DNA from 3 places in the Pelagibaculum spongiae genome. Region 1 is predicted to be linked to each of the others. Evidence: predicted binding sites of a transcription regulator. Region 1 holds the regulator's gene; each other region holds the start of a gene.
What was found. The regulator LexA, encoded in region 1, represses DNA repair genes until DNA is damaged. The targets are predictions, from matches to a motif close to TACTGTNTANNTANACAGTA.
Positions count from the first base shown of each region.

Region 2: recA (recombinase RecA) is a predicted target of LexA. The motif match lies at 1,863-1,882, and genes of this name have one in related genera.
Region 3: uvrD (DNA helicase II) is a predicted target of LexA. The motif match lies at 4,242-4,261, and genes of this name have one in related genera.

Region 1 is NZ_QDDL01000003.1:126,874-134,145, reverse strand. Features, by position in the region: gene DC094_RS09505 (PHA/PHB synthase family protein) at 1-1,484, shown strand, start outside; gene DC094_RS09500 (tetratricopeptide repeat protein) at 1,486-2,391, shown strand; gene DC094_RS09495 (hypothetical protein) at 2,471-4,183, shown strand; gene rmf (ribosome modulation factor) at 4,379-4,552, shown strand; gene lexA (transcriptional repressor LexA) at 4,727-5,338, opposite strand; gene thiI (tRNA uracil 4-sulfurtransferase ThiI) at 5,513-6,997, shown strand; gene DC094_RS09475 (DUF6172 family protein) at 7,097-7,272, shown strand, end outside.
Region 2 is NZ_QDDL01000003.1:429,090-436,361, reverse strand. Features, by position in the region: gene mutS (DNA mismatch repair protein MutS) at 1-1,006, opposite strand, end outside; gene DC094_RS10850 (CinA family protein) at 1,313-1,789, shown strand; gene recA (recombinase RecA) at 1,909-3,003, shown strand; gene DC094_RS10840 (regulatory protein RecX) at 3,178-3,720, shown strand; gene alaS (alanine--tRNA ligase) at 3,734-6,346, shown strand; gene DC094_RS10830 (aspartate kinase) at 6,405-7,272, shown strand, end outside.
Region 3 is NZ_QDDL01000014.1:35,557-42,828, forward strand. Features, by position in the region: gene DC094_RS20365 (antibiotic biosynthesis monooxygenase family protein) at 1-170, shown strand, start outside; gene DC094_RS20370 (DMT family transporter) at 208-534, shown strand; gene DC094_RS20375 (hypothetical protein) at 876-1,163, opposite strand; gene DC094_RS20380 (RluA family pseudouridine synthase) at 1,352-1,996, opposite strand; gene DC094_RS20385 (hypothetical protein) at 2,166-2,408, opposite strand; gene DC094_RS20390 (BLUF domain-containing protein) at 2,516-2,953, opposite strand; gene DC094_RS20395 (sensor domain-containing diguanylate cyclase) at 3,158-4,123, opposite strand; gene uvrD (DNA helicase II) at 4,365-6,539, shown strand; gene DC094_RS20405 (AMP-dependent synthetase/ligase) at 7,072-7,272, shown strand, end outside.

The DNA of each region.
Region 1 (7,272 bases):
AAAAAGGTGACCGACGTTTTAAAGGCAAAGAATGGACTGAAGTCGCGCTATTTGATTTTATAAAACAATCTTATTTGCTGACATCGCAGTTTTTTCAAAAATCGATTCATTCCGTTGATGGAATGGATGAAAAGAACCACCAAAAGCTCGAATTTATCACCCGCCAGTTTGTGGGTGCCATGTCGCCAACCAACTTTGTTACTACCAATCCAGATGTTTTAAAACGCACTATTGAAAGCCGTGGTGAAAACCTAGTTCGTGGTCTGGATCATATGTTGCAAGATCTAGAGCGCGGTAACGGTCGTTTAGATATCCGCATGACCGACTTAGATGCGTTTGAGTTGGGCAAAAATGTCGCCATTACCGAAGGTTCGGTCGTTTTTCAAAATGACATGATGCAATTGATCCAATATAAACCGACCACTAAAACGGTTTATCAAAAACCGATAATGATTATTCCACCGTGGATTAACAAATATTACATCCTCGATTTGTCACCAAAAAATTCCTACGTGCAATGGCTAGTGAATCAGGGTTATACCGTTTTTATGATTTCATGGGTTAATCCTGGTGCTGAGCACAAAGATAAAACCTTTGATGATTATTTAACTGACGGCACCTTGGCGGCGATTGATACCATTCGTCAAATCACTAATGACCAACCAGTGATGGCAACCGGTTATTGCCTCGGCGGTACTTTATTGTCTGCAACGGCCGCTTGGTTAAAAAGTAAGGGTCAGGCGGATAAACTGGAGTCGCTTACTTATTTGGCAACGCTGATAGATTTTAGTGATCCAGGCGAGCTAGGCGTGTTCATCGATGAGAAGCAGGTGGCTTCAATTGAGAGTAATGCAGCAGATGATGGCTACATGAATGGCCGTGTAATGGCTGGTAGTTTCAACATGTTGCGTGAGAATGATCTAATTTGGAGCTATTTCATCACCAATTACTTGTGTGGTGACACGCCTTTCCCATTTGATCTGCTTTACTGGAATTCAGATGCAACCAATATGCCGGCAAAAATGCATACTTGGTATCTGCGAAAGATGTACATGGAAAACTGTTTTAAGGATTCAGAGGGTGTTGAGCTAGCAGGGGTTGCAATTGATGTTTCGACGATTAAAACTCCGGCTTACTTTGTGTCGACGCACGATGACCATATCGCCAAATGGCAGTCGACTTACCCAGGTGCCAAATTGCATCAGGGTCCGGTAAAATTTGTTTTGGGTGGTTCGGGGCATATTGCTGGTATCGTCAATCCGCCAGTAAATAACAAGTATGGTTTTCAGACTTGCGATGAATTACCAGACAGCCCAGATGATTGGTTAGAAAATGCGCAGCAAAATGAAGGCTCTTGGTGGACCGATTGGGATATCTGGGCGTCGGAAAAGCGCGGTAAAAAAGTACCTGCCAGAATACCTGGTTCAGGAAAATTTAAAGCTCTGGAGGCTGCTCCAGGCAGTTATGTAAAGAGACGAATATAAAATGAAAAGGCTGGCCTGCCTGATTTTGATGAGTTTTTTGACAGTGGGTTGTCAGCAAGGGTTGTTGACTCAAGCTGAAGCACAAGCTGCTTATAAAGCTTACGATTATCGGCGGGCTATGCCGTCTTTGGTTAATCATGCTAAAGCAGGCGATGTGATTGCCATGCGTATGCTGGCAAAGGCGTATATGGCAGGTTTAGGTGTTGACTTGAATTTGCAAATTGCCGCCGCTTGGTATTTTAAAGCGGCCAGTATGGGCGACCGACAAGCTCAAGTTGTTTTGGCCGGTTTGTATGAAACCGGTACCGGCGTTGATGTTGATGTCAAGCAATTTCAATATTGGTTAGAACGGGCAGCAGTGCAGGGTGATCAAACCGCTGCGCGAAAGCTATATCAGCTGCTACTCAAACGAAAAGATTCCAAATCTAGAGCACAAGGCTTTGCTTGGCTAAAAGCACTAGCCGAAAATGGCAATATGGCTGCAATGGCCAGATTGTCTGAGCTTCTTGAAAAAAATAAGGATCCGAAGCTGGTTCGAAGCGCCATAAAATGGAAGCTGCGTGCCGCTGAAGCGGGAGATTCTGATTCACAATATCAACTGGCTATTTACTACTCGCAACCTGAAAAAGATAAGCCAAATTATTTTAAGGCTTGGCTGTGGTTTGACCGTGCAGCCAGACAAGGTGATGGCCGTGCATTGGTTGGTCTGGCGGGTTTAATGATTTATGGATTAGGTCGTTCAACCGATCTTTCATCAGCCAATGCTTTGTATTTGTTGGCACTGGAGCGAGGCTATGCCAGAGCGCAGGAAGGTATTTCTCTACTATCTAATCGCTTGACCGATGATCAACAGGAAAAAGCCAAGCAATTACAAGTAATCTACGGTCAACGTTATCCGGTTTCCTGATTGATTTAAGCTTAGCGATTTGAGATAACAGCTCCCTAAGCTGCGCATGCATGCGGCGATTAATTTTTCTGAGGAGTTTATGTCCAAATCAGGATGGCTGGTGCCAGCTTCATTGCTTATCACTTCTATGGCAGCAGCGACTGCCCACGCTGCAGTTTTCAAAGCTGAGCCTTTACAAATTCCTAGCGAATTTAGTGACGTTCAAAAAGGTAACGGTGGCCTTAACTTCCAAGTTAATAGTGTTTTGGTGCAAAACAATCTACCAGATCAGGTGGTTGGGCTAGTTTATGGTGCCGCATCTCGAAATTGTCGAACACGTGATGTACGTTTTAAGTTCACTACAACAGCGGCTTTTTGTGCTCGAGGGCTCAATGGCGTACTCACGACTGACTCTGTTAGAGGGGTTGAGGTTATTGCAGCAGTTCAAGATCCATTAACTGCTGAATCATCAGACCTGTCAATTACTGAAGCAACTAGTGCAGCGACAGGTTATTTTGTAGAAAATGTTGTCAGAGATATTGCCAATACATCAAATGGTATTGAAGTAGTCGGTTATTCTCATTTTGATGTGACAGCAGGTGAATGGCCAACAGGGCAGGCGGTGATTCGCCCGAGCCTAGCAATTAGAAATACTGCTACTCGAACCACTCGGGCGCAATTAAATAACACTGCATTGCCAACTCTTACGAGCTGGGGTAATGAAGATAACATGGCGAATGCGATTAATGCTGGCGGCGTTATTGTGGGTTGGTCTCGTCATTTTGAAGCGGTTGATAGAAGCAGTCTGACTTGTAGTGATGCGGATGATAGTGGTCTGCTTGATGTTTTAAGCAATTGCACGATTACAGATCATCAACGAGCAGTAGTTTACCCCTCAAATAATCGCCAAGCTTTTGATTTAGGTGCTTATCAAACCATCGCGTTTGATGATGTGGATAAATTTTCCTTCGCACTAGATGTCAGTGATGACGGTACTGCACCCGTTGTAGTTGGCAGAGTTGGAGATTTCTCTCGTGCTGAGGGTGATTCAACCATAAGTTGGGCACGAGGCTTCTGGTTTAGAATCACTGATGCTACAGATCCGCAAAATGGCCACGGCACGACCTTTGCCGGTATTGCAGCCGATGGCGATAGCGATAGCGGAATTGTAGCGCCGCTGGTAGATAACGAAGATTACGATACCAGTCTTAGTGCAATAAATACTGGCGGCATTGCCGTAGGATCTTCCCAAGTCTCTGCAACATTGACCGAAGCTATTAGCTTTGATACCTCAAGCCCGAATGAAGCGGCGGTAGGTCTTGGTTATCTTGAAACAGATCTGAGTTCTTCTGCTTCGGCGGTTAGTGACAGCGGTATTATCGGTGGCAACGCGGTTGTGCGTAGAACTTCAGTTTCTACCGGCAGTGAGCGACATGGCTTTTTATATTTTCCTGCTGGCAGTGATGTAGTTAATACCGATTCAGTGGAAATCATGCTCGATGCATCGAATCTGATCGATTGTAGCCAAGGAATTGTGATTACTGGCATCAATAAAATTGTCGGCGATAGTAGCAATCCAGTGATTTATGCATCCGCTGTGGCAACTGCAGCAGCCGATGACAGCTTACAAGGCAAAGTATTTAGCGTTCGTTTGACCCGTGCAAATGACAACGACCCTACTGCGCCTTCAGCACCTCAAGTGTGTGTCCCGGAGAAGCCGCTAAATGATTCGGGTGGTGGCGCGGCAGGCGGGCTAATGATTTTTGCTGGTTGGTTGGCAGTCTGTTTGAGACGTCGTAAATTTTTAAAATGATGTAACACTCAATAGCTGGCCGGTTTTTTCTACCTCAAGGTTTGGTCTAACTTTAAAAGGCTGCCTTGAGGTAGTTGTATCGGGTAAATGTGGTTTGCCAGCGCTACAACAATAACAAGTGACATTGCTGTACCTAGCTAAACCAAAACGACCTGATGCGTGTTTAATGCCAACCCTGAGGAGGAAATGGAAAGCATGAAGACACATAAGCGGGATCGCACGCAAAGAGCTTGGAGTAAAGGGTATCATGCAGGCTTGGTCGGTATGTCCAAAGAAGCTTGTCCGTATGCTGGGTCAGTCAATGTTCGACACAACTGGATGGTGGGATGGCGACAAGCCAAAGAAAATCTATCTCATGGTTTAGAGTGACGGTGTCACTGTTTAATATTAAAACTTAATTTTTTAACCAAAAAGGCCGCTAGATGCGGCCTTTTTGATTTCTGTGGCTTTGCTTATTCTGTTCTAACTAGCTCGAAGTTTAGCTTGTCAATAAGATCATTTATCCTATCGCTACTAGTAAACCTAAAAAACACCTTCAATCGATTAAGAGAAATCCCGGATCACACCAATTGCGATACCTTCAATCGCAAAAGCGGTTTTAGGGGAAACCTTGATCACATCGAAATCTTTGTTTTCCGGGTGCAGTAAAATTTGCTTGCCGGTTTTTTCAAATCGCTTTACGGTGACATCTTCTTCAATACGAGCGACAACAATTTGGCCATTGAGTGCAGTTTGAGCCTGGCGCACTGCCAATAAGTCACCGTCAAGAATGCCAATGTCTTGCATGCTTAAGCCTTCTACTCGTAATAAAAAATCTGGTTTTGAGCGAAATACTCCAGGGTTTACTTGAATTCTTTGCTCGACATGCTCAGCGGCCAAAATAGGCTGGCCTGCGGCAACCTTGCCTACTAATGGTAAGGTTTCGTCTGGGTCATGTTGGTGATCGCCCAACAATCGAATGCCGCGAGATGTGCCAGCCAACAGTTCGATAGCGCCTTTTTTAGCCAAAGCCTTTAAATGTTCTTCTGCAGCATTGGCAGAACGAAAACCAAAATGTTGGGCAATTTCAACCCGGGTTGGAGGGAAGCCAGTCAGCTGAAGGTTTTGCTTGATTACATCAAGGATTTGCTGCTGCCTGTGAGTTAACTTCAGCATGTTGGTACCTGAGTATTAAAACAGTGCTGTTATTATATTCAGTAGTTGGGTCGAGCGCAAAGTTGTGTTGAGTCTATTTTTATCAAGGGAAGTTTGGGACATGACCCAGCTTTAGCTATAATCGCCCGCTTGCTTGTCACCTGTATTGGCTAATCATAGGCCCGCGGATAATTCATGAAGTACCTGATCAAACTATTTCCAGAGATAACCATTAAAAGTAAACCGGTTCGAAAGCGTTTCATTCAACAGCTGAAAAGCAATTTGAATGTACAGCTCAAGCGAATCGACCCAGAAATCAAAGTCTCTGGTAACTGGGATCGGCTCGATGTTGACGGTGTTGTCGAACAGCATCAGGAAGCCGCAGAGCAGGTGCTTTCTTGCACCCCAGGCATTGGAAGTTTCCTGCGGGTGTTCCCGCATGACTTTGAAACCATCGACGATATCTTGCAGCTTGCATTGCCGCACTATACCGAAGTGCTCAAAGGAAAAACCTTCTGCCTTCGGGTGAAGCGTACTGGTAATCACCACGCTTTTAGCTCCATTGATGTTGAACGCCAAGTAGGTGGTGGTTTAAATCAGTTGACCGAAGCGGTTGGTGTTAAACTGAAAAAACCTGATATTACGATCAAAATGGAAATTGTTGGCCAGCAATGCTTTATGGTTCAGCAGCAGCAGCCAGGTTTGGGTGGTTTCCCGCTGGGTACTCAAGATGCTGTGCTATCGCTGATTTCAGGTGGTTTTGATTCTGGTGTTGCCAGTTATTTGGTTAACCGCCGTGGTTTGCAGACGCATTTTTGCTTTTTCAACCTTGGCGGCCGAGCTCACGAAGTTGGTGTTAAGCAGGTTTCTCATCAATTATGGGAAAAGTACTCTAGTTCGCATCGAGTGAAGTTTGTTTCGGTACCTTTTGAAGGTGTAGTCGCTGAGATTTTAACTCGAGTTGAAAATTCGCAAATGGGTGTGATCCTTAAGCGGATGATGTACCGGGCAGCCAATAAAATTGCAGATCGTTTGAAGCTAGATTGTATAGTGACCGGCGAATCGGTCGCACAAGTGTCCAGCCAAACCTTAGCAAACTTGAATGTGATCGAGAGAGTCTCTGAAAAACTGGTGCTACGCCCATTAGTGACTATGGACAAGCCAGAGATTATCGATATTTCTCGTCAAATCGGCACCCATGATATGGCCAGTCAAATGCCTGAATATTGTGGTGTGATTTCGAAAAAACCAACCACGCGTGCTCGTTTGCCAAAAATTGAAGCTGAAGAAGAACGCTTTGATTTTGCTGTGTTGGATAAGGCAATCGAAGATGCAGTAGTTCAGTCAATCGATAATGTGCTGAAAGATATTGAAGAGCAGCCTGAGGTTGAAGTGAAGCAAAAAGCACTGGCAGGTTCAGTGATTGTTGATATTCGCCACCCAGATGAGATAGAAACCAAGTCATTCGCTAGCTTAGTGAGTGAACCTGGCCAAGGTGAGTTATTGGGTGTTGAATTGTTGGAAATTCCATTTTTCAATATTCAAAACAAGGTCACCGAATTTGATCCGGCCAAGCAATATCTGTTCTATTGTGAAAAAGGCGTAATGAGCCAATTACATGCCTTGCATTTAAAAGAGCAGGGGCATGAAAATGTTCATGTGTTTCGCCCACAGAGCTAATCACTTTTAACATTTGAGTGATTTTAGCCATTGTTTTTTATAGGTCGAAGTGGTTTTCGCTTTGGTTTATCTATTAAGAATTGTTTTTACAGAGCATTTATGAAAAAAATATTTCAGTTAACCCATGAAAAAATTAAATATCCTCGTTTGGTCGAATCAGCTAAGCATGATGTTAAAAAATACCTCAAGCGCGAGCGCAACAAAAAATTACCACCGGATGCAGATTATTGGGGGTTCGCTTGTAAGTTCGGTCATGATAAAGAGCAGGCAAAAGA
Region 2 (7,272 bases), 300 kb from region 1:
CTTGTTCGCCAATCGCAGCAATAATACCCTGTCGCTGCCGCAATAAATCATGATTGCGCAACGGGCGGTGTAACCAGCGTTTTAATAAACGTGAGCCCATCGCAGTGGCGCAATAATCCAGCACGCTGGATAAGGTGTGCTCAGTGCCGCCAGACAGGTTTTCAGTTAATTCCAAATTGCTGCGAGTTTGTGCGTCGAGCAATATACAGTCATCGCGCTGTTCTATGGCAATGCCGTGAATATGCGGTAGCTCGCAGCGCTGGGTGTCTTTGGCGTATTGTAATAAACCGCCAGCGGCGCAGACAGCTAATGGCATTTGTTCCAAACCAAAACCGGCCAAATCTTTAGTAGCAAACTGCTTTAATAGACAGTGGCGGGCACTGTCGATTTCAAAATGCCACGGTGCCATTTGCCGCAAACCTCTGCGGGCTTTTAGTACTGCGGGTGGCGTTAAATCTTCAGGGATCAACAGCTCAACTGGATTGATTCGCTGGATTTCCGACAGCATGGCTTCGCCGTCGTCTACTTCACAGCAGCTGAACTGACCCGAGGCCATATTTAAAACGGCTAAGCCAAAGCGACCTTTATAACTAACCAATGTGGCGAGCAAGCTGTCATTTTTTTCATCAAGCAGCGCAGAATCACTCACCGTGCCAGGCGTGACAATTCGAGCAACTTTGCGCTCGACTGGCCCTTTGCTGGTCGCCGGGTCGCCAAACTGCTCAGCAATGGCGACGGTTTCGCCCATTTTTACCAGTCGTGCCAGATAACCTTCGGCAGCATGATAAGGGATACCAGCCATGGGGATTGGCTCGCCGCCCGAATTACCACGGGAGGTCAGGGTGATATCCATTAAGCTGGACGCTTTTTTAGCATCGTCATAAAACAGTTCGTAAAAGTCACCCATACGATAAAACAGCAGATGATCTTTATGGTCTGCTTTCAGCTTGAAGTACTGCTGCATCATTGGCGTGTGGGGGCTTTTGCTATCCTTGATTTTGCTCATCAGTCTACTGTTCTACGCTCTGTGGAGGTTGGAAATCACTACGGGTTATTTCGGCTGATCACTGCTGTTGTTGATTTCAGCAAACCAATCAGCCGGCCATTGTAGCAATCGCTGTCCAAGGTGCCAGTAGAGAAGTGCTTTTTACGGTTAATCTGATTGATTCAGCAGGATGGATTACTGATCAAAACGAATTCGATATAGTTACTCATTTTTGAGATCCTGCAAGAATGCTGGTTCTGCGACGAACTGTGGTGGGGTTACTTATTTTATGCAGGTTCACTTTTGCCTGATAGCGCAGGAGGCGCCATGAATGCTTTTCAATTAGCTCAAGCGGTGGGCGAACGCCTACAGCAAAAGAAACTGTTTTTAGTTACGGCGGAATCTTGCACCGGTGGTGGCATTGCCGATGCAGTTACCGCCGTTGCCGGTAGTTCTGGCTGGTTTGAGCGCGGTATTGTTACCTATTCCAATCAAGCCAAAAATCGTTACTTGCAAGTGCCGATGGATCTGATTGATCAGCATGATGCGGTTAGCCAACAAGTGGCTGCTGCTATGGCGCTTGGTGCTGCTGAGCGTAATAATGAAGTCTCGATTTCTGTCACGGGCTTAGCTGGCCCAGATGGTGGCAGTGAAAAAAAACCAGTAGGTACGGTTTGGTTTGGCTTCTCAATTAAAGGAAATGTTGTCACTATTTGTCAGCATTTTATAGGTGATCGTCAGGCAGTAAGAGCGCAGGCAGTAGTCTTTGCCTTGTCTCAACTGCTTAAGCAACTGGCTGACTAATCATCAGTTATTGGCCAACGACTAGTGATTGTTAGAAAATTTTATTTGCAAAGATTCTTTGCCAGACCAAAACAACTGTATTAACATACAGCAAAACGCACTGTTTATCAGAGGATGGTATGGACGATCAAAAACGTAAAGCGTTAGACATGGCACTCGGTCAAATTGACCGCCAATTCGGTAAAGGCTCAGTAATGCGCCTGGGCGAGGAACAGCGTAAAGCGATTCCTGCTATTTCTACCGGTTCTTTGGGTTTGGATGTTGCGCTGGGTATAGGCGGATTGCCTAAAGGCCGAGTAGTTGAAATCTATGGTCCGGAGTCTTCTGGTAAAACCACGCTGGCATTGCAAGCGATTGCTGAATCTCAAAAAACAGGCGGCACTTGTGCCTTTGTTGATGCCGAGCATGCGTTAGATCCAAACTACGCCGAAAAACTGGGTGTTAATGTCGATGAGTTACTGGTTTCTCAGCCAGATACCGGCGAGCAGGCATTAGAAATTACCGATATGTTGGTGCGCTCAGGTGCAGTAGATTTAGTGGTAATTGACTCGGTAGCGGCATTAACGCCAAAAGCTGAAATTGAAGGCGACATGGGTGATGCCCACGTCGGTTTACAAGCGCGTTTAATGTCACAAGCACTGCGTAAAATCACCGGCAGCATCAAGCAAGCGAACTGTATGGTTATCTTCATCAACCAGATTCGTATGAAAATCGGTGTCATGTTTGGCAGCCCAGAAACCACCAGTGGTGGTAACGCACTAAAATTCTACGCTTCAGTTCGTTTAGATATTCGTCGTATCGGCGCTATCAAGAAGGGCGATGAAGTACTGGGTAACGAAACCCGGGTTAAAGTTGTTAAGAACAAGGTAGCTCCTCCTTTCCGTCAGGCTGAATTCGATATTCTGTATGGCGAAGGTGTTTCCCGTGAAGGTGAAATCATCAGCATGGGCGCCAAGGAAGAGATCATCGAAAAGTCCGGTGCATGGTATAGCTATTCCGGTACTCGAATTGGCCAAGGTAAGGAAAATGTTCGTCAGTATCTGAAGGACAACCCTGAAACTGCCAACGAGATTGAACAGAAAATTCGTAAAAAACTGTTGGTTGATCCTTTGCAGGCAGAAGCAGATAAAAAACAGGCAGCAACTGACGCGAAAGCGGCAGCAGAAAAGCCAGCAGGTAAAGCTGCGCTTAAGGAAGTTGGCAAAAAAGGCTAACTTCCCGGCAGTGCGTTAATCTGCCAAATCCTCTGAGAAGCCGCGTTTGCATTACGATGCAAGCGCGGCTTTTTTTGTGGTTAAAACTTTTTATGGCTGAACATTGCACTGGTTAATGAGTTTTAGCTGGTGGATCAAATAATTAATTTGCATGAATAATCGTCTAGTTGATCGGTGGCAGCTAAAAAGTGCCTGAAGGTCGAAGCCTTGTTGTTGCTGCGTTATACTGCTGTGTCGAATATTTTCCCTGCTGAGGATTTCTGTAGCACTATGGAAGATCAGGATATCCGGGTAAGGGCAATTGGTTTGCTCTCACGACGGGAGCATTCATTAAAAGAGCTGCAACAAAAGTTGTTAGCTAAAGGTGCCGACCCCGACGCATTGAAGCCAGTGCTGGAGTGGGTAGTAGCCGAAAATTATCAAAGCGATCAGCGTTATTGTGAAATGTTGGTGCGCAATCGTTGTGACGCTGGCTATGGCATGATGCGAATCCGCCAAGAGTTGTCAGTAAAAGGTATTGATAGAGAGTTAGCTGGTGAAGTGCTGGAAAGTTTGCAGCCCGACTGGTGTGACATTGCGTATCAGCAACTCCTGAAAAGGTTTGGCGAAAATTGGCAAGTGGGGCATGATGCCCGCAAGGTTCAAGCCTTTTTAGCTCGACGTGGATTTGATTCTTCTCAAGTAAAGGTTGCCATGCATCGGCAGCAAGATTGGTAGGTTAGAGGATTAGATGGATAACCGTTTTGTAAGTAGCGCAGATCTGCGTGAAGCTTTCCTGAATTATTTCGAAGAGCGTGGTCACCAGCGTGTGCCATCCAGTCCTTTGGTTCCGGGCAATGACCCGACCTTGCTGTTTACCAATGCTGGCATGGTGCAGTTTAAGGACGTTTTCTTGGGTGATGATATTCGTAACTACACCCGGGCGACGACTTCCCAGCGTTGTGTGCGTGCCGGTGGCAAGCATAACGATCTGGATAACGTCGGTTATACCGCGCGTCATCACACCTTCTTTGAAATGATCGGCAATTTTAGTTTTGGTGATTACTTTAAGCGTGAAGCGATTCAATACGCTTGGGACTTTTTGACCAAAGAAATGGGCCTGCCACAAGAAAAATTGTGGATCACCGTTTATGAAGATGACCAAGAAGCTGAAGATATTTGGCTAAAGGAAATGGGCGTTTCCGCTGAGCGTTTTTCTCGCTGCGGTGCCAAGGACAACTTCTGGTCAATGGGCGATACCGGCCCTTGCGGACCTTGTTCTGAAATTTTCTATGACCACGGCGCTGATGTTGCCGGTGGTCCTCCAGGTACTCCAGAAGAAGATGGCGATCGCTATATCGAAATCTGGAACATGGTTTTCATGCAGTACGACCGTGATGACAAGGGTGTATTAACGCCGTTGCCAAAGCCTTGCATCGATACTGGCATGGGCTTGGAGCGTTTGGCTGCAGTGATGCAGGACGTTCACAATAACTACGATATCGATTTATTCCAGAGTCTGATTAAAGCCGTCGCTAAGCTGGCTGATTTTAACGACTTGGAAAACCGCTCTTTGCGGGTAATTGCTGACCATATCCGTTCTTGCGCCTTCTTGGTGGTTGACGGTGTGGTGCCTTCTAATGAAGGTCGCGGTTATGTATTGCGCCGAATTATTCGTCGCGCAGTGCGCCATGGTCATAAGTTAGGTCTGAATGACAGCTTCTTCTTTAAACTGGTTGCGCCATTAGCTAAAGAGATGGGCCAAGCCTTCCCTGAGCTGGCGGAATCTGAAGCACGGGTTGAAAAAGTACTGCGGATCGAAGAAGAACAGTTTGCGCGCACCTTGGATCAGGGTATGAAAATCCTGGAACAAGCGATTGCTGAACTTGAAGGTAAAGTATTGCCAGGCGAAACCGTGTTCAAGTTATATGACACTTACGGTTTCCCACTCGATTTAACGGCTGATATTTGCCGTGAGCGAGATCTCGATTTGGATCAGGCCGGTTTTGATGCAGAAATGGCAGCGCAGCGAGCGCGTGCGCGTGCGGCAAGTAATTTTGCAGCCAACCGGCCTGAAGGTTTGGAGCTGGAAGGTAAAACCGAATTTACCGGTTATGCGCATCGGACTGGATCTTCACAGATTGCTCATTTATATGCGGGCGATCAGAAATCTGAAGCATTAAGTGAAGGCGATCAGGGTTTGTTGATCCTCGATCAAACGCCTTTCTATGCGGAATCAGGTGGTCAGGCTGGCGATAAAGGTTTGCTGGTGACGGCAACTGGTAGTTTCCAGGTAACTGATACCACCAAAGATGGCGGCTTATTCTTGCACCACGGTGTGGTTAAGTCTGGTTCGGTGGTTGCTGGTGATTTGATTGAAGCCAAGGTCGACACTGAAGTGCGTGACGCGACCGCGTTAAACCACTCAGCGACTCACTTGTTGCATGAAGCATTGCGTCAGTTGTTAGGTCGTCATGTCACTCAGAAAGGCTCTTTGAACGATTCAGCGCGGTTGCGTTTTGACTTTGCCCACCCTGAAGCAGTCACTGCTGAAGAGTTGTTGCAAGTAGAGCGTTTGGTCAATCGAAAAATTCGTGAAAACCTGAAAGTTTCGACTGAAATAATGACACCAGAGCAAGCGCAAGAAAAAGGCGCTATGGCGTTATTTGGTGAGAAATACGGCAGCGAAGTTCGCGTATTGACCATGGGCGATTTCTCCATGGAATTATGCGGCGGTACCCACGTTGAACGTACTGGCGATATTGGTTATTGCAAAATTGTCAGCGAGTCTGGCATTGCGGCTGGTGTTCGTCGTATTGAAGCAGTGACCGGTGAAGCGGCTGAAGCTTGGGTTACCGCTCAATCAGATCGTATCAATTCAGTATCTGCCATGTTTAAAGCGGCTCCAGATGAATTGGCAGATAAAGCCAAGCAGAATCTGGAGCGGGTTCGTGAGCTAGAAAAGCAGCTTAGACAAATGAATGAAAAACTGGCCAGTAATGCCGGTAATGACCTGCTCTCAACTGCAATTGATGTTGAGGGTGTTCAGCTGTTGGTTTCTAAAGTAGAAGGCGATGGTAAAGGTCTGAAGGATTTAAACGACCAACTCAAAAGCAAATTTGACAAGGGCGTTTGGTTATTGGCTGCGGTCAATGGCGATAAGGTCAGCTTACTGGCGGGTGTTAGCAAATCATTAATCAAAACTGTTAAAGCGGGCGATTTGGTTAACTTTGTTGCACAACAAGTCGGTGGTAAAGGTGGCGGCCGTCCGGATATGGCGATGGCGGGGGGTAGCGAACCTGCAGCGTTGGATGGTGCACTAGCCGGGGTTGAGCAATGGCTCAATCAGCGGTTGGCTGGATAATTAAATCGCAACGGGCAGTCACTTCGGTGACTGCCCGTTTTTTATATCGAAGGCAGAAATGACACTGATCGTAAAAAAATTTGGCGGCACTTCAGTTGGCACTGTTGAGAAAATCGAAGCAGTGGCAGATAAGTTAGTCGCAGCAAAAAAACAGGGTGAAGATATTGTCGTTGTGGTTTCTGCCATGAGTGGTGAAACTAACCGACTAATCGATTTAGCCAATCAAATAGATCCTGAATTACCAGCACGCCGTGAATACGACGTTTTGGTGTCAACAGGTGAGCAGGTCACAATTTCACTATTAAGCATGGCGTTAATTCGTCGTGGCCAAGATGCGCGATCCTATACTGGGTCACAGGTTCGTATTCTTACCGATGATGTGCACTCCAAGGCGCGAATTCTTAATATTGATGACAGCCGTATTCGAGAAGACTTGAATCAAGGGCGTATCGTAGTGGTTGCTGGCTTTCAAGGAGTGGACGCTGGCGGCAATATTACTACTTTGGGTCGTGGTGGTTCAGATACGACAGCGGTGGCATTAGCGGCTGCTTTAAAAGCAGATGAATGCCAGATCTTCACTGATGTTGATGGGGTTTATACCACTGATCCACGTGTTGAGCCTCGAGCGCGACGCTTGGAGAAAATTACTTTTGAAGAAATGTTGGAGCTGGCAAGTTTGGGCTCAAAAGTATTGGAGATCCGTTCGGTAGAATTTGCAGGAAAATATAAAGTTCCATTGAGGGTGCTTTCAACATTTGAAGATGGACCTGGAACACTTATAACGCTGGATGAGGAAAATAAAATGGAGCAACCGGTAATCGCTGGAATCGCCTTTAATAAGGATGAAGCCAAAGTCACGATTAAGGGTGTTCCTGATCGTCCTGGCGTGGCCTGGCACATTTTAGGCCCGATTGGCGAAGCTAATA
Region 3 (7,272 bases), on a different contig from region 1:
CTGCTAGAGAAGCACTAGGCATTACCGTGTCTTACTGGAAAGATTTGGAGTCAATCAAGGTATGGAAAGCCAATGTCGATCATCTGCAAGCGCAAAAACTGGGCCGAGAAAAATGGTATGCCAGTTATAAAGTGCGGATTGCTCGGGTCGATAAAGAATATGGTATTTAAAATATGAATTTTAATTTTAATAAATGAGCAGTATTTAATGGCATATGTTTATTTGGTGATTGCGATTGTAGCTGAAGTGATCGGAACCAATGCAATGGTTGCATCTGATGGGTTTTCCAAAATATGGCCTAGCAGCCTGACGGTTGTTGGTTATGCTATTTCATTTTATTGTTTATCTCTGGTGTTAAAAACCATACCGGTAGGCATTGCCTATGCGATTTGGTCGGGAATGGGCATTGTACTGGTTACCGCGATTGCCGTTGTTATTTATAAACAAGTGCCAGACTGGCCAGCGATTGTCGGCATGACATTGATTGTTTCAGGTGTGGCGGTGATTCAATTGTTTTCAAAAATGTCGGGGTGATTAGTTGGTTGTTTTTATTGTTGAAAGGTTTGGTTTCTAAATAACGAAAAACTCGCATCTTAGAAAACACATATGCATACGATTAATCGTTGCACTTGTTTTTACATTATTGAACAAACATGTCGCATATAAACCCGGGTAAGCTTACGGCGTACCCGACAATGTAAGTGTCTTATGCGAATGCTTACGTAACAATTAATACCAAGCAACAATTAATACCAAGCAAAAAATAATACCAACCAAAAAACTTAAATTTTCAGAATCTTCTTACACCAGTTAATATTAGAAAATCACCGAAATTAGCTGCTTATACGGCGATAGGAATGGATTGAAAAGTCTTACTACACAGCTTTGAGTTTCACATCTTCGCTCAACGTAACTGACAGTGCACCCGAACGTTCAATCATTTTTACTATGACAGATTGGATGGTTTCATCTTCACGAATATCGTTTTCGGTAGTGAAGGTTTCAACTTGAGGCTCTTTGCCTTCTTCTGCGACAAATTCAAGGTGTACTTCAGTAGCCAGTTTTTCATTCGGTCCGTAATAGGTGATGGCGATTGCTGGATAGCCCTTGAATCCTGCCTTGGCTTTTTTAGAGATTCTTTTTTTAGATTTTTCTAAATTCATAGTGATGTATCCTTTTCAAACGGATTAACGAGCCGGTGGATTAACTTATTTCCAATTTAACTCAGCTGGCTAAGTTACTTATTGAAAATGAATTTCAGCTGCTGGAAATTATAGGTATGCTTGGGTCTGTCTTAAGTGTGGTTGCTTTCTGCTCAAGTATATTGCCGGATTATCGGGCTATGTTCTAGTTACAATTGAAGCTCATCTGCGAGTCGTTTCAGATCGGTTGCCAAAGGTGCGATAAATGTTTGTTCCATTTGGGGAAGGTGAACCATATGACAGTGAAGTGCCTGGCGAGGGTGCCTGTTGCAAGGCGGGTTGCAGTACCATTCTTCTCCCACTATTGGGTGGCCGAGGTGACTTAAATGAATTCTAATTTGATGGGTCCTACCGGTGAATATGTTGACCGTTACCAGCGAATGCTCTGGGCCTTTTTTGGTGACGGTAAATTGACTGTGGGCACTTTTTCCATCGGGTGTAATGCCAAGGCTTCGCTGATCAATCTTGCCGATTGCGCCAAACTCTTCGCACTGATTCCAGGTTGGATTTCCATGAACAATGGCCAAGTATTCTTTCACTGAATTATGGTCTTCGAGTGCTTTTTTGTAGATAGAAACCAACCGTTTTTCTGTAACAAAAAGGTTAACGCCGCTGGTGTCTGCATCAAGCTGGTGAACTGCCCATACCATTGTTCCATGTCGCTGCATCAGCCAATATTGCAGGCAGTCATCGTCATCTAGTGAACGTCCAGAAGTGGGGATATTAAAAGGCTTATCTACAACTAAAAGGCCGTTTTTTTGGTAGATAATGCGTGCTTCAAGATCATCGATCACAGCGACTTCCTTGTGGGTGGTGTTTGATAAAAGTTTGATAAAAAATAGTGATGAAAATTAATTGCTACTCGAAATTATTTATTGATTATAAGTTATTTCCTTAGCCATCAATCTTGAATATAGGTGGCTAAAAATAACCTGGAATTTCAAAATAGGTAACGAGTTATGATCAAGAGATAAGTCTTAAAAATCGAGTAGCTAAGATTCGTAGCCAAAACCACAAACTCCACAATAGCCCGGCAAATAACATCACTAATGCGTAGATGTCCTCTGGCTCAGGTTGACCATTTTGATAGCCGTTATACATCAGCATGCCTGCGGCAAATAAAATCACCCCATAGCAAAATTTCTCGAACAGATCTCGGTATTGACCGGCCAGTCTTAGAATCAGTTTTTGTAGCAGATTTTTCATTGGTCCAGTGTAACTGCGGCGAATCAGTTTACCGATAGTGATTTACCGGTGAATTGAATCACCGGCACAGATTTAGTGTTGGAAGCGGTGGTTTTAAAGCGAGGAGATCAAGCTCTAACGCTATGGCGGCGAAAGCTCATTAGCAGCTTCATTGCCAAGGATGGTTGTTTGATTAATTCATCGCGCAGCAGGCCCACGGTCAGAAAATCGGTAATGCCAGCTTCGTCTGCTAGGTCATCAGCATAGGGGCCATAGTAGCCCATTTCCCATTCATTAAAGCGGCGTCTTTCGATGGGCCGCTTTAGTAGAGTGGTGACCATATGATGGCGAGGATCTTCACAAATGCGACGATATAGCGCTTCAACTTGTTGCTGCTCACCTTCAATTGCCTGAATAAATAATCCTTCGCAATAAAGCAGCATGCCGGTAATTCCGATCCGCTGATTATTAGGACGTGCGCTGTGTAATAGCTGGCGGATTTGTTCGGCAGATATTTCTTCGGTGGCGGTGCTGGTGTAGACCAGCGAATATGCTCGGTTGTCCATAACCTGAGTTTTCTTTTCCTTGAATAACACAGCAAAAGTCTGGTCTTTGCTGGGCTGAATCGTTGTGAGTAAACTCACAAAGCCAGTAGCTAATTAATCAATAGCGGCTTTTTTAGGTAGTTGACGAACTTAAGCGGAAAGATGATTTACTGAATTGGTATAAATCATCAAAGCAGGCAGAAATTTATTGATCATTGTAATGTTTTATAAATCGTAAATAATACTATCTCTGCCTGCTAGCTTGGCTTGATACATTAATTGATCGGCTCGGCGAACAATCGTCTCGGGCGAGTCAGTTGAGCATGAGATAGTCGCACCGATAGACAAGGTGCAAATAATATCCAGATTGTCTGCTGCTGATGGTTTTTCAGAATGATGCGAGCTAATACCAATTAATGTGCCACGAGTGATATCAGACAAGCGCTGGGCAATGATTTTCAATTTTTGTGGGCTGACTCTGGGCATGATCGCGACAAACTCTTCTCCACCCCAACGGCCTAGCATGTCGCTATTTCGTAATGCTTGACTTAAATAATCTGATAGCTGCTTTAGCACTAGGTCACCGGCATCGTGGCCGTATTTATCATTAATGTTTTTAAAATGATCAATATCAATAAATAGCAAGCCAAAATTAATTTTATGACGATGCATTTCAGCACAGCGAAGGCTGAGCTCTCGAAGTAGATGGCGGCGATTAGGCAAGCCAGTTAATTCGTCGAGTAATGCTTGGTCTGCCAGTTTTTTAAGGCGAGTTTCATTGCTTAGCTGACGTGAGATATCGCTAAAAATCTCTGTTGCACCAATGATTTCCCCATCACGATCGGTCAGGGGGGCGGTGCGCACTTCAACCGCAACTTTGCGACCACTCTTGTGCTTGAGAAATAAACGACAACGATGCTTTTTACCGCGTTCAATCACTGCGAGTAACGGACAGCCATTAATACAGACCGCTCGATCCTTTTGGTCGGTATGTCGCAAAATATTTTCATGGCAATGCCGTCCGACGACCTCTTCTGCAGAAAAACCCGTGATTAATTCGGCTGCTTGATTCCAAAATAAGATACGCCTGTCCTTATCGACCACATACAAACCATCAGCTAACTGGTTGGCTAACTGTTCAAAATCAGGAAGTAACGGGCTGGAATAAGCTTGATTAGAAGCTTTGGGCATTCAGATCTCCGGAAATACGATAGCCGAAATATACTCTTAGAAAGCGGCGGGTCAAAATGTAACAAATTGATTTGTTATGTAACTTACCGATATTTAGCTGAAAGTGAGTGCTAACTGGTACTGTGATTTTATCCAGAGGTTATCTGCTGGTAGAATCGGTCAGGCTCTAGGGCCTGCTAGCAAAATAGTGATCAGGACTTGGCGAATTGAGTATTAAACTGGCTCCATAAAGGCGGACCCGATGGACGATATATCCCCGATTCTCGACAATCTTAACAAGGCGCAGAGAGACGCAGTCGCCGCGCCAGAACAGCATTGCCTAGTATTGGCCGGTGCGGGTTCGGGTAAAACCCGGGTGCTGGTGCATCGAATCGCTTTTTTGACCGCCTCTGGTGGTGTGGGTGTTTCACCTTGGTCATTACTTGCTGTGACTTTTACCAATAAAGCGGCAGCAGAAATGCGCGGTCGAGTGGAGTCGGTGGCAGGTGTATCGCCAGCCGGCATGTGGTTAGGCACTTTCCATAGTCTGGCGCATCGATTTTTACGCCAACATTGGCAGCAAGCCAATTTGCCACAGCAGTTTCAAATTATTGATTCCGATGACCAGTACCGAATGATCAGGCGAATCATGCGGGAAGCCGGACTGGATGAAAGTAAATGGCCACCGCGTCAGGTGCAGTGGTTTATTAATAACAGCAAGGAAGAAGGTCTTCGACCACAACATATCGAGACTTACAACGATTTTCATCGTCAGACGCATTTGCAGATTTATCAGGCTTATCAAGAGGCTTGTGATCGCGGTGGCATGGTCGATTTCTCTGAGTTATTGCTGCGCTCGTTAGAAACCCTGCGCAACAATACTGAGCTGCGAAATCATTACCAGGGTCGCTTCCGGCATATTCTGGTCGATGAGTTTCAAGATACCAACACCATTCAATATGCCTGGTTGCGTTTAATGTGCGGCCCAAACAGTAAGCTGTTTGTGGTAGGTGATGATGACCAGTCTATTTACGGTTGGCGGGGTGCAAAAATTGAGAATATCCAACAATTCTCTCGTGACTACCCAGATGCTTTAAGCATTAAATTGGAGCAAAATTATCGCTCCACTAGCAATATTTTGAATGCTTCTAACGCTGTTATTGAAAATAACACCGAGCGAATGGGCAAAAAGCTGTGGACCGATGACGGCGATGGCGAAGCAATTTCACTATATGCAGCATTTAATGATTTAGATGAAGCGCGTTATATCGTTGATCGAATTCAACAGGAAGTGCGCGACGGCAGCCCCAGAAAAGATATCGCAATTTTATATCGCTCTAATGCCCAGTCACGGGTATTAGAAGAATCATTAATTCAAGCTGCAATGCCTTATCGAATTTATGGTGGTCAGCGATTCTTTGACCGCCAGGAAATTAAAGATGCGATGGGTTATTTACGGCTAATTGCCCATGGCGGTGATGACTCAGCGTTTGAGCGGGTAGTTAATACGCCAACTCGTGGCATCGGTGATCGCACGGTGCAGGCGGTTCGTGAATTGGCGCGTGAGCAAGAGCTCACCATGTGGTTAGCGGCTGAAAAATTAATTGAAGCCAAAGCATTAACAGCACGAGCCATTAAAGCCCTAAAAGGTTTCCTTGATTTGATCGAAGAACTTCGTGTTAATTGCGAAGGGGCCGAGCTGTATTTGCAAGCGGCAGAAGTGGTTGAAAACTCTGGTCTGCAAGCGCATTACCAAAAAGAAAAAGGCGAAAAAGGTCAGGCAAGAATTGAAAACCTACAGGAGCTGGTTAATGCCTGTCGTGGTTTTGATCCGGATTTAGCCAATGAAGAAGGCATGGAACTGGGTCCGCTTGATGCATTTTTAGCCCATGCGGCGTTAGAAGCGGGTGAAAGCCAAGCGGCCGATCATGATGATGCAGTTCAGTTAATGACCTTGCACTCGGCTAAAGGTTTGGAATTTCCAATTGTCTTTTTATGTGGACTGGAAGATGGCTTATTCCCACATAAAATGTCGTTGGACGATGGCAACCTCGATGAAGAACGGCGCTTGTGTTACGTCGGAATGACCCGGGCAATGCAAAAACTTAATTTAAGCTATGCCGAAATTCGTCGAATGTATGGACAGGAGAATTACACCTCGCCATCGCGCTTTATTCGTGAAATTCCTGCCGAGTTATTAAACGAAGTTCGACTGGGTGGCAGCGTGTCTAGGCCGGTGGTTAAGTCTTCGATGTTTGCACCGCAAGATACCGGCAGCGTCGCCTTAGGCAGCCGAGTAGCACATAAGAAATTTGGCGAAGGTACCGTGATTAATATTGAAGGCGATGGCCCTTCGGCGCGTATTCAAGTTAATTTCGATGATGCCGGTGATAAATGGTTAGTACTGTCTTACGCCAAGCTAGAAACTTTAAGTTAATGAAGTGCATGGCAGCTGTTATTGGTGTGAAAACTGATCAAACATAATAGCTGCCTGTATGGGCTATTTGAAAACCAGTCGCCGCAGTTAAACGGTGTGCTGGTTTTTTTGTAAAGATTGAATCGCTTGCTGTAGATATTTCGGTAGCATTCAAAACATGAAAAAAGTACTGGTTTTTATATTTTACATTCATCTATCAGAGCTAAAATTCCTCGAGTAAAACACAGATAAAATCAATCTTAGTTTTGATGATGGCTTTGTTATTAAATCACTAGCCAAATTGTTAATTCAAAAAAGCAAACCAGTACCATTTTTTATTGGCTAGTTTGGTTAAAACAGATCTTGCATCGAGATATTTCATTCGGTGATGTATCCCTTATACCCAAACCAGCCCTTTGAGGATTTTGGAGTGGATTGGGTATATCTCCCTTTATCGCCAAGCCGACAGTTGCTTTGATTACAACTGACGCTGATCAACCATTCGGTTAGTCTGCGCGTTATGCTGCAAACTGGCTTTTAAGTAGATAGCGCCATGCATTCAATAAAAATTCACCCGATTCATTTGCTGCAGCAACGGGCTGCTGAAACACCAGATAAGCCGGTGTTGCACTGGAAGTCCGATGGACAATGGCACCAGTGGAACTGGCGGGAGTTTTGGCAACGGGCTAATCAATTAGCCGGAGAGATGATCCGTTGTGGCCTAGAACCAGGCCAAATGATCGGTATTTATGCT